One region of the Streptococcus milleri genome, then DNA from elsewhere that is predicted to be linked to it. Evidence: predicted binding sites of a transcription regulator. Region 1 holds the regulator's gene; the other holds the start of a gene.
The links. The regulator HrcA, encoded in region 1, represses chaperone genes, less so after heat shock. The targets are predictions, from matches to a motif close to TTAGCACTCNNNNNNNNNGAGTGCTAA.
Positions count from the first base shown of each region.

Region 2: the regulator HrcA is predicted to act here: its motif matches at 2,374-2,400, upstream of groES (co-chaperone GroES).

Region 1 is NZ_LR134288.1:1,472,757-1,477,189, forward strand. Features, by position in the region: gene dnaK (molecular chaperone DnaK) at 1-530, opposite strand, end outside; gene grpE (nucleotide exchange factor GrpE) at 743-1,273, opposite strand; gene hrcA (heat-inducible transcriptional repressor HrcA) at 1,334-2,368, opposite strand; gene EL087_RS07240 (PadR family transcriptional regulator) at 2,654-2,968, opposite strand; gene EL087_RS07245 (histidine phosphatase family protein) at 3,089-3,778, opposite strand; gene EL087_RS07250 (histidine phosphatase family protein) at 3,915-4,433, opposite strand, start outside.
Region 2 is NZ_LR134288.1:219,712-224,144, reverse strand. Features, by position in the region: gene EL087_RS01180 (epoxyqueuosine reductase QueH) at 1-84, opposite strand, end outside; gene groL (chaperonin GroEL) at 415-2,037, opposite strand; gene groES (co-chaperone GroES) at 2,069-2,350, opposite strand; gene EL087_RS01165 (DUF202 domain-containing protein) at 2,495-2,785, opposite strand; gene EL087_RS01160 (PTS system mannose/fructose/sorbose family transporter subunit IID) at 2,801-3,631, opposite strand; gene EL087_RS01155 (PTS mannose/fructose/sorbose/N-acetylgalactosamine transporter subunit IIC) at 3,633-4,433, opposite strand, start outside.

The DNA.
Region 1 (4,433 bases):
GACACGTCAAATGTACCACCACCAAGGTCAAATACAAGGATTTTTTCTTCTTTATCTGTCTTGTCCAAACCATAAGCAAGGGCTGCTGCTGTTGGTTCGTTGACAATACGTTCTACTTCAAGACCAGCAATTTTACCAGCATCTTTAGTTGCTTGACGTTGGGCATCGTTGAAGTAAGCAGGAACTGTGATAACTGCTTTGGTTACTTTTTCACCAAGGTAATCTTCAGCATAGCCTTTCAAATATTGAAGAATCATAGCTGAGATTTCTTGTGGAGTATACTCTTTCCCATTTGCTGAAACTTTTTCAGAAGTTCCCATTTTTGATTTAATGGAGATAATCGTATCAGGATTTGTCACCGCTTGACGTTTTGCTGCGTCACCAACGATGATTTCACCGTTTTTGAAAGACACAACTGACGGTGTTGTACGGTTACCTTCTGGATTTGCGATAATTTTGCTTTCAGTTCCTTCAAGAACTGCAACTGCTGAATTTGTTGTACCTAAGTCAATACCAATAATTTTACTCATTATTTTTCCCTCTTTATTTTAGAATTTCTTTTTTGATACTCTTCTTAAGTGGCGGCGTCATCAGAGCTTGATTAAGTCAATCTCTTTATTAAAGTTTGCGCAGAGAGCACCACGGTGAAGAGTGTCGCTAATTGTTCGCTTCGCTCACGGTTTAGCAGAGCGAAAATATATTTTCTTTCTTCATAGTTTACCGTCGTTTCGGACGAGATTTTTTATTCTGCTACTACTACCATAGCTGGTCTTAGGAGACGTTCATGGAGTTTATAGCCCTTTTGGAAGACTTGTGCGATGCTTCCAGCTGGGTGATCATCATCTGCCGGCACCGTCTGAATAGCCATATGGAAGTTGTGATCAAACTCACCGTCTATCGGAACCTCTTCAATTCCTTCATCTTTAAGAGCGGCAATCAAACTTTCCTGTACCATTTCTAGCCCTTTTCGGACATCATCAGTCAATCCTTCAACTGCCAAGGCACGTTCTAAGTTGTCCAGCGAAGGAAGGATTGCTTTCCCTAAGTCTTGGCTACGATATTTCTGCAATTGTTGACGTTCTTCATTTGCTCGGCGCTGAATATTTTGCATTTCAGCAGCTGCACGAAGATATTTGTTTTCAAATTCGTCTGCGCGCTCATTCGCCAAGTCCAATTCAGACTTCTCAGGAGCTACCTCTGTTGTTTCTTCAGACGTTTCTTCTACTGAAACGTCCTCTTTTTTTACTTCTTCTTGCTGTTTTTCTTCTGCCACTAGGCACCTCCTTATGATCTTTTGATTATTTTTCTATCTATAGCTATCAGCTTTGTCGCCTTAATGCACTTCATAATGATTGCTACTCAGATATCTATAAAAATCTGTGAGCTTCATCGTTAAAACGCGATTGACAACATTGAGTTGACTGACAACTCGCTGATAATCTAAATTGACTGGTCCAATGACCGCTAGCATGCCAAATCCCCGGTAAGGAATGAGAAATTTGCTAGAGATGAGCGTCAAATTCGCCAGACTACTTTCTCTGCTATCCGCCACGCGCACCGTCTGCATTTGATCTTCAGCTAAACTATCTCGAATTTCAAAAGCCACTTTTTGCGGTTGGTCAAAGAATTGATAACTCTTTAGATCTGAAAAATTTAGCAACTTCACCTTACCAGATACAATGACATTTTCTTTGAAAATATCACTAAAGATATGCTCGAAAAGATCCATAACATTATCGGTCGTTGTAAAATAACGCTGAATAATTTGTGGAATCTCTGTCCGAATCTTATAGTGAATATCAAGAACTGTCTGTCCTAAGAAACGCTCTTGTATCAATTCTTTCAGCTGAATCAAATCACCTCGCAAGAAATTACGGGGAATCATGAACTGGCTGGTAATCGTATTGGATTCATCCAAAGTAAAGACTGCTAAAGCTGTATGCTGGCTGAGAATCACAATGTCAAAAGCTGTCAAGCGTTGTTGACTCGGTTCTACATCAAGTGCTACCACCGTACATCCACTTAGCGTTGAAAGAACGTCTGCTGCTTGTTGAAGAACATCCTCTAGTTTGAAGAATTCACGGTCAAATGCCTTGATTACTTCATAGAGTTCATTTTCAGCAAGACGATCAAAGGAAAGGGAATGTTTGACAAAGTATTGAAAACCCGCAACACTTGGTTTGCGTCCACTTGATGTGTGCGCTTTTTCCAAAAGCCCCTGCTTTTCAAGAACAGCCATGTCATTACGAATCGTCGCGCTGCTAGACTGGATTGATTCTTGTAGGGCTTTGGATCCGACTGGCTCATGGGTCTTTGTAAAGATGTCAATGATCAAATTTAAAATCTCATTCTGACGTTCCGTTACCATGACATCACCCCTTTCAGCTTTCAGCTGGAATATGAGATTTTCTTTTTAGCACTCTAAACACCCGAGTGCTAACTTATGTTTCTATTATACACGGTTCATTTTTAAAGTCAAGGCAAAAACTCAAAAAATTAGCACTCTTTTTAAAAGAGTGCTAAAAATCAGTCTGAGGACCTAGTTTTCTTCTTTTTCACAAGCCATATATAAAAGAACAATTCCGCAACCGCTAAAATCGGCAACAACAGAAGTATGACATTTGTTAGCCAACCTAAAAAATTTTCTTTTCCATTATACATCCTCCTTGCTATTTTGATAGAGTCGCTCAATTCGTTTCAGTTCTATTTTCAAAATCTCTCGTCCTATTTCTGTAATCTGATAAATTTTACGTTTCTCCTCTTCGTGAGAAAATACAATCAAACCATCTTTCTCCATTTTAGACAAAGTTCCATACATAGTTCCCGGACTAATTACAACCTGCCCTTTTGTCAGTTCTTTTACTTTCTGTGTAATGTTATAACCATGACTTTCTTTTTGCAAGCAAAATAAGATATAAAATCCCGTCTCTGTCATGGGAACATAAATCCGTCTTAATTTATCATCCATACTATTCACCTCGATATACTTGTCAAGTATTTTTTAGCAATAAAAAAAGGAGAGAAAGTCGTTCCCAAAAATCAACGCTTATCTCAACCTCTTAATTTATTTTCATTACAAAAACGACTCTTACTCAATCTCATCCAGTATTTTCTTGCCAACCTCACGATAAGACATATCTCCAATGCAGTCAACTGTAAACTGACCATTCTCGTATTCAATGACGGTCACACTACCATTGTCTAAACCATGTGGCCTTGTTTGGTCAATGAGATACACAAATGTTCCAATGGTCATACCGTGGCTAACAATCAGTGCATTGCCACCACTAGCGGCTTCGATTTCCTTGGCAATATCTGAAAATCCTTCCCAAATACGGCTACTCAATTTTTCCCAACTCTCAGCCCAACCAGCTGTATCAACTTCTACCAGGCCTTCAGCCAGTTCAGGGTAACTCAATTGATGAACATGCTCTACATTGAAAACACGGGGCATCACTCCCATAAACAGTTCACCATCGTAAGCTCCATCGAAACTACCAAAACACCATTCGCGAATTCGCTTATCTGTGCGATAAGGAATGCGCCCTGTCAAGTCAAGTTCTTCTAAAATAATCCCCATGGTTTGAATTGTCCGCCCGCTATCGCTAGAAAAAGCTTTTTTGAATGGAAGTCCTGACTCGCGAAGCCCAATTCCTAGCTCACGAATGCCACGTTCTCCTACAGCGGTCAAAGGCGTATCAGACCAGCCTTGTGCCCGACCGATTGTATTAAACATGGTCTTCCCATGGCGAACAATGTATAATTTTGTTTTTGCCATATTTTACCTCCGTTTTTCTTACTATATTATATCATTTTTTTGCAGAAAGTCGTTTGAGAGATGAAAGAAAAATCAGGAGTGAGATGAAAGCCACAATTCGTGAAAATTAACTTTTCTCACATTCCCGTTTTTGCGATTATTTCTGTCCTTCCAATATCTTAGCACCTACTTGGCGATAAGACATGTCTCCTAATGCCTGAATGGTGAATTTCCCATTTTCATACTCCACGACCGTTACACTGCCATTTTGTACGCCAGGATTTAAAATAATAGACGGATCAATCAAACAAGTAAAAGCACCGATTGTCATGCTGTGACTGACGACAAGAGCATTGCCCCCACCAGCAGCTTCTACCTCTTGCGCAATAGCTGTGAAACCATCTAGAATACGTCCACTCAGCTTTTCCCAAGGTTCTGCCCAGCCAGCTGTATCCACTTCGACTAGACCGTCTGCTAATTCCTGCAAGGTTAGTTTCTTATAGTCTTCAACATCCAGCACTCGTGGAATCACGCCATGAAACAGATCGCCACCATAAGCACCGTCGAAACTGCCAAAACACCATTCGCGGATTCGCTTGTCAAAGGTATAAGGAATTTTGCCTGTTAAACCGAGCTCTTCAAGGACAATCCCCATGGTCTGAATTGTCCGCCCAGA
Region 2 (4,433 bases), 600 kb from region 1:
TTTGACCATTTGCTGCATGACACGATCATAGTTTATTTTTTGGTTGGGATTCATTTTATTCAGAATTTCTTCAACATCAATCATCGTTTTCTCCTTAGAAATGTATCACTATTTTACCACAGAAAAGGAGTAGTGACAAATAGACAGAATAGAATATCATTCACAGGCAACACGAATTTATTCAGCAAGAGAGAATAAATCTCTAATATTCAATGAACAATCATTCTGTTTCGTTTGTCTTCTCTGTACCTATCTTATGTGCCCAAACTAAAAAATAATAAAAAGGGAAGCGAGCTTGGATTTATTGAATCCATCACCACTTCTCTTTTTAATATCCTTGAGGATACGCTTACACTTTAATATAAAAGTAATCTTGTACAAAATTGAACATGATTAAGAACTGTATTTCTTAAACTACATCATTCCACCCATCATACTTGGATCCATTGCTGGAGCGGGGCTAGCTGGTTCTGGTTGGTTAGCAACAACTGCTTCAGTTGTTAAGATGAGGCTCGCTACTGAAGCTGCATTTTGAAGAGCAGAACGAGTAACCTTGACTGGGTCAATAATTCCTGCATCAATCATATTCACCCATTCACCGGTAGCAGCATTGAAACCAGTCCCTGCTTCCGAATTTTTCAAGCGGTCAATGACGATAGAACCTTCAAATCCTGCATTTAGAGCGATTTGACGAACAGGTTCCTCCAATGCTCGAAGAACGATGTTGCGACCAGTTGCTTCGTCACCTGACAAGTCTAGTGCTTCAACGGCACTTAAAACATTGACAAAGGCTGTTCCACCACCTGAAACAATTCCTTCTTCAACAGCTGCACGAGTTGCATTGAGGGCATCTTCAATACGGAGTTTCATTTCTTTGAGTTCTGTTTCTGTTGCAGCACCAACTTTGATGACAGCCACACCACCTGACAATTTCGCTAAGCGTTCTTGGAGCTTTTCACGGTCGAAGTCAGATGTAGAACTTTCGATTTGGGATTTGATAACAGCCACACGGTTGGCAATCGCTTCGGCATCACCAGAGCCTTCAACGATAACAGTGCTATCTTTGTCCACAGTTACTTTTGAGGCTTGTCCAAGTGCTTCAATCGTTGCATCTTTCAATTCCAAACCAAGGTCTTCTGTAATCACTGTACCGCCAGTCAAGATAGCAATATCTTCTAGCATCGCTTTACGACGATCCCCAAATCCTGGTGCCTTCACAGCGACTACATTGAAAGTACCGCGGATTTTATTCAGTACAAGAGTTGGAAGAGCTTCACCATCTACATCATCTGCGATAATCAAAAGCGGACGGCTTGTTTTCAAAATATTTTCCAACAAAGGAAGAATTTCTTGGATATTAGAAATCTTCTTATCTGTAATCAAGATATATGGATTATCTAAATCAGCAACCATTTTTTCATTATCTGTTACCATGTATTGAGAAAGATAGCCACGGTCAAACTGCATACCTTCAACAACATCTAGCTCTGTTTCCATTCCTTTTGATTCTTCAATAGTGATGACACCATCGTTGCCAACTTTTTCCATGGCTTCAGAAATGTATTCTCCGACTTTTTCAGAACGTGATGAGACAGCTGCAACTTGCGCAATCGCTTCTTTATTAGAAACCGGAACAGAATTTGCTTTTAAGGCTTCAACAGCTGTTGCAACAGCTGTTTCAATACCACGACGAATGCCAATTGGGTTTGCACCAGCCGTTACATTTTTAATCCCTTCGCGGACAATTGCTTGGGTCAACACAGTCGCAGTAGTTGTTCCGTCACCAGCGATATCATTGGTTTTTGATGCAACTTCTGACACCAACTTAGCTCCCATATTTTCAAAATGATCTTCGAGTTCGATTTCTTTTGCAATGGTGACACCGTCATTTGTGATGAGTGGTGAGCCAAATGATTTTTCAAGAACGACATTGCGCCCTTTAGGGCCTAAGGTTACTTTAACGGTATCTGCCAAAATATCAACACCACGCACCATGGCGCTTCTTGCATCCGCTGAAAATTTAATATCTTTTGCCATTTTTACAATTCCTCTTTCTATAAATTTTTATTTATTCAACAATCGCTAAAATATTTGCTTCATTGACAACGAGGTACTTTTCTTCGCCGTCTTTAACATCAATTCCCGCGTGGCTTTCAACGAGAACGGTGTCACCAGCTTTTACGCTTGGCGCAACGAGTTCACCGTTGAGTGTACGAATCCCTTCCCCGACAGCCACAACTTTTGCCGTCTTTGTGGCGTCTTGTCCTGCACCTGCAATGACAAAACCACCAACTTTCTGTTCTTTTTCTTCTATTTTTAAGACCACACGGTCACCTAATGGTTTAAGCATTTGTTTACCTCCAATATCTTGTTTTAGCACTCCGTTAGTGCGAGTGCTAATATTTACATTTTCTATTGTATCACTTGGTCAGAAATAGTCAAGAAAAAAACTCTGTCAAACGACAAAGTTTTTAGGGGGAAAGCAAATAAATTTTTATCGAACCAATCTTAATTTTTCTTCAAAATCATCAATGACTTTTTTGAGATTCAATCGTCCTTTATAAATACCATAGCCAAAAACGAGCATGGCTAATATTCCCAACACTGCTAGGATCATTCCAAGAACAAAGGCAATGAGATTGATTTGACGGAAAAAATAGACCAGAACAAGACCGATACTAGCAATGGTAAAGAAGAGACTAAACCAACGTCCGAGATTTTCAATCATGTGTTTTTGATATTGAATTTCCGTTTCATATCCTTGAATCAATTCTTGTTCTGTCATAATTTTCTCCTATTTTTAGTATTTCAATCCTGGGTTGAAGAATCCAACCAATACACCAAGGAAGGCTACTACAACGAGAAGCAACATTACTTTAATTGGTGAAAGGTTTTTCTTCGCCATCAACCACCAGCAAAAGACAATAAACAAAGCTGTCAATAGACCTGGATAAACACCATCTAATTGATCTTGCAGTACCAAGAAAGCTTTTCCTGAAGAGTCTTTCAACTTGAAAGCTGTCTTCACAGGTACCCATGTTGCTGCAACAGCACCGATGACCATACCACCGATGATAGAAACAGACTTACGGATAGCTTGTCCTTGAGGTCCGACAAGAAATTCAACCGCTTTGTCTCCAAGTTCATAGCCTTTAAAGTAGGCAAATTTCATACCAAAGTAAGCGAGCAAGTTCCAAACAACGATATAGAAAATGGCACCAAGTGGCGAACCACCATTTGACAAGCCAAGAGCAATACCTAGTATAATCGGAATCAAGGTACCAACAATCAATGAGTCACCAATCCCTGCAACAGGTCCCATCAGACCAGCACGAAGACCGTTAATCGTTTCATCATCTACTCCATCAGCCCCATTCGCACGCGCTTCTTCTAAACCCGCTGTAATCCCTACAATCAATGCACCTAATTGAGGTTCTGTGTTGAAGAATGCAGTGTAAGTGTGCATTGCTTTGGCTTGGTCTTCTTTTTTAGGATATAATTCTTCCACGATTGGCAGCATTGAAGCTAGGTAACCAAATGTTTGCATATGTTCTTGTGAGAAGCAAGTTAAGTTCCCATAATACCAATGATGAAAAGATTTTCCTAATGTTTTTTTCGTTAATTTAACCATTTTAAATATCCTCCTCATCGTCATCATCAAAACTTGCACTTGCGGCTGCTTGTGCTCTTACATTTTTAGCCATTTGAATTTCATAGAATAATACTGCAAAAATCAATGAAATGACTGCACAAGATACAAGGTTAAGTCCTAATGAAGCTGCTAATGTAAATCCAACAAAGAATGGAATGAAATCAACAGCTTTTTCAACAATTTGTTTCAAGAGAATTGCAATTCCGACACATGGAAGAAGAGAACCAACTGTGAAGAGGGTTTTCATTGGAATACCGTCCAATGGAAGTGTCGTTTTCAAGGCCGTAACTGCATCTGCACCTAATTTACACATAATGAGGGTTGGCAAGAATGAGAATATCAAGTGTGAAATCCAAGGGAAGCCCCAGTCTACCATATACAGGCGTTTAAATTCACCTTTTTCAACAGCTTTCCAGCCAATATGTTGCCAAAGCAAGTTCATAGTAGCTGTACCATAGAAAAGAACTGTACCAACTGTACCAACGAGTGTTCCCATTGATTTAGCCAAGTTAGCAGCATCTGCAGAGTCAAGTGACAGTCCTTGTGATTGAATAGCAACCATTGCCAGAGGAATCCCAATATAAGAAACCGCACGAACGTCAGCTGAAACAGTACCGCCAGGTGTTACCAAAGCGATGTAAACAAGTTGCATTGCAACCCCACAGATGATACCTAATTTCACATCTCCTAGAATCAGTCCTGAAACTAAGCCACCTACAAGTGGGCGTCCAAGAGTATAGTTACCAATGGAAGTACCACCTAAACCAGGCATAGATGATAG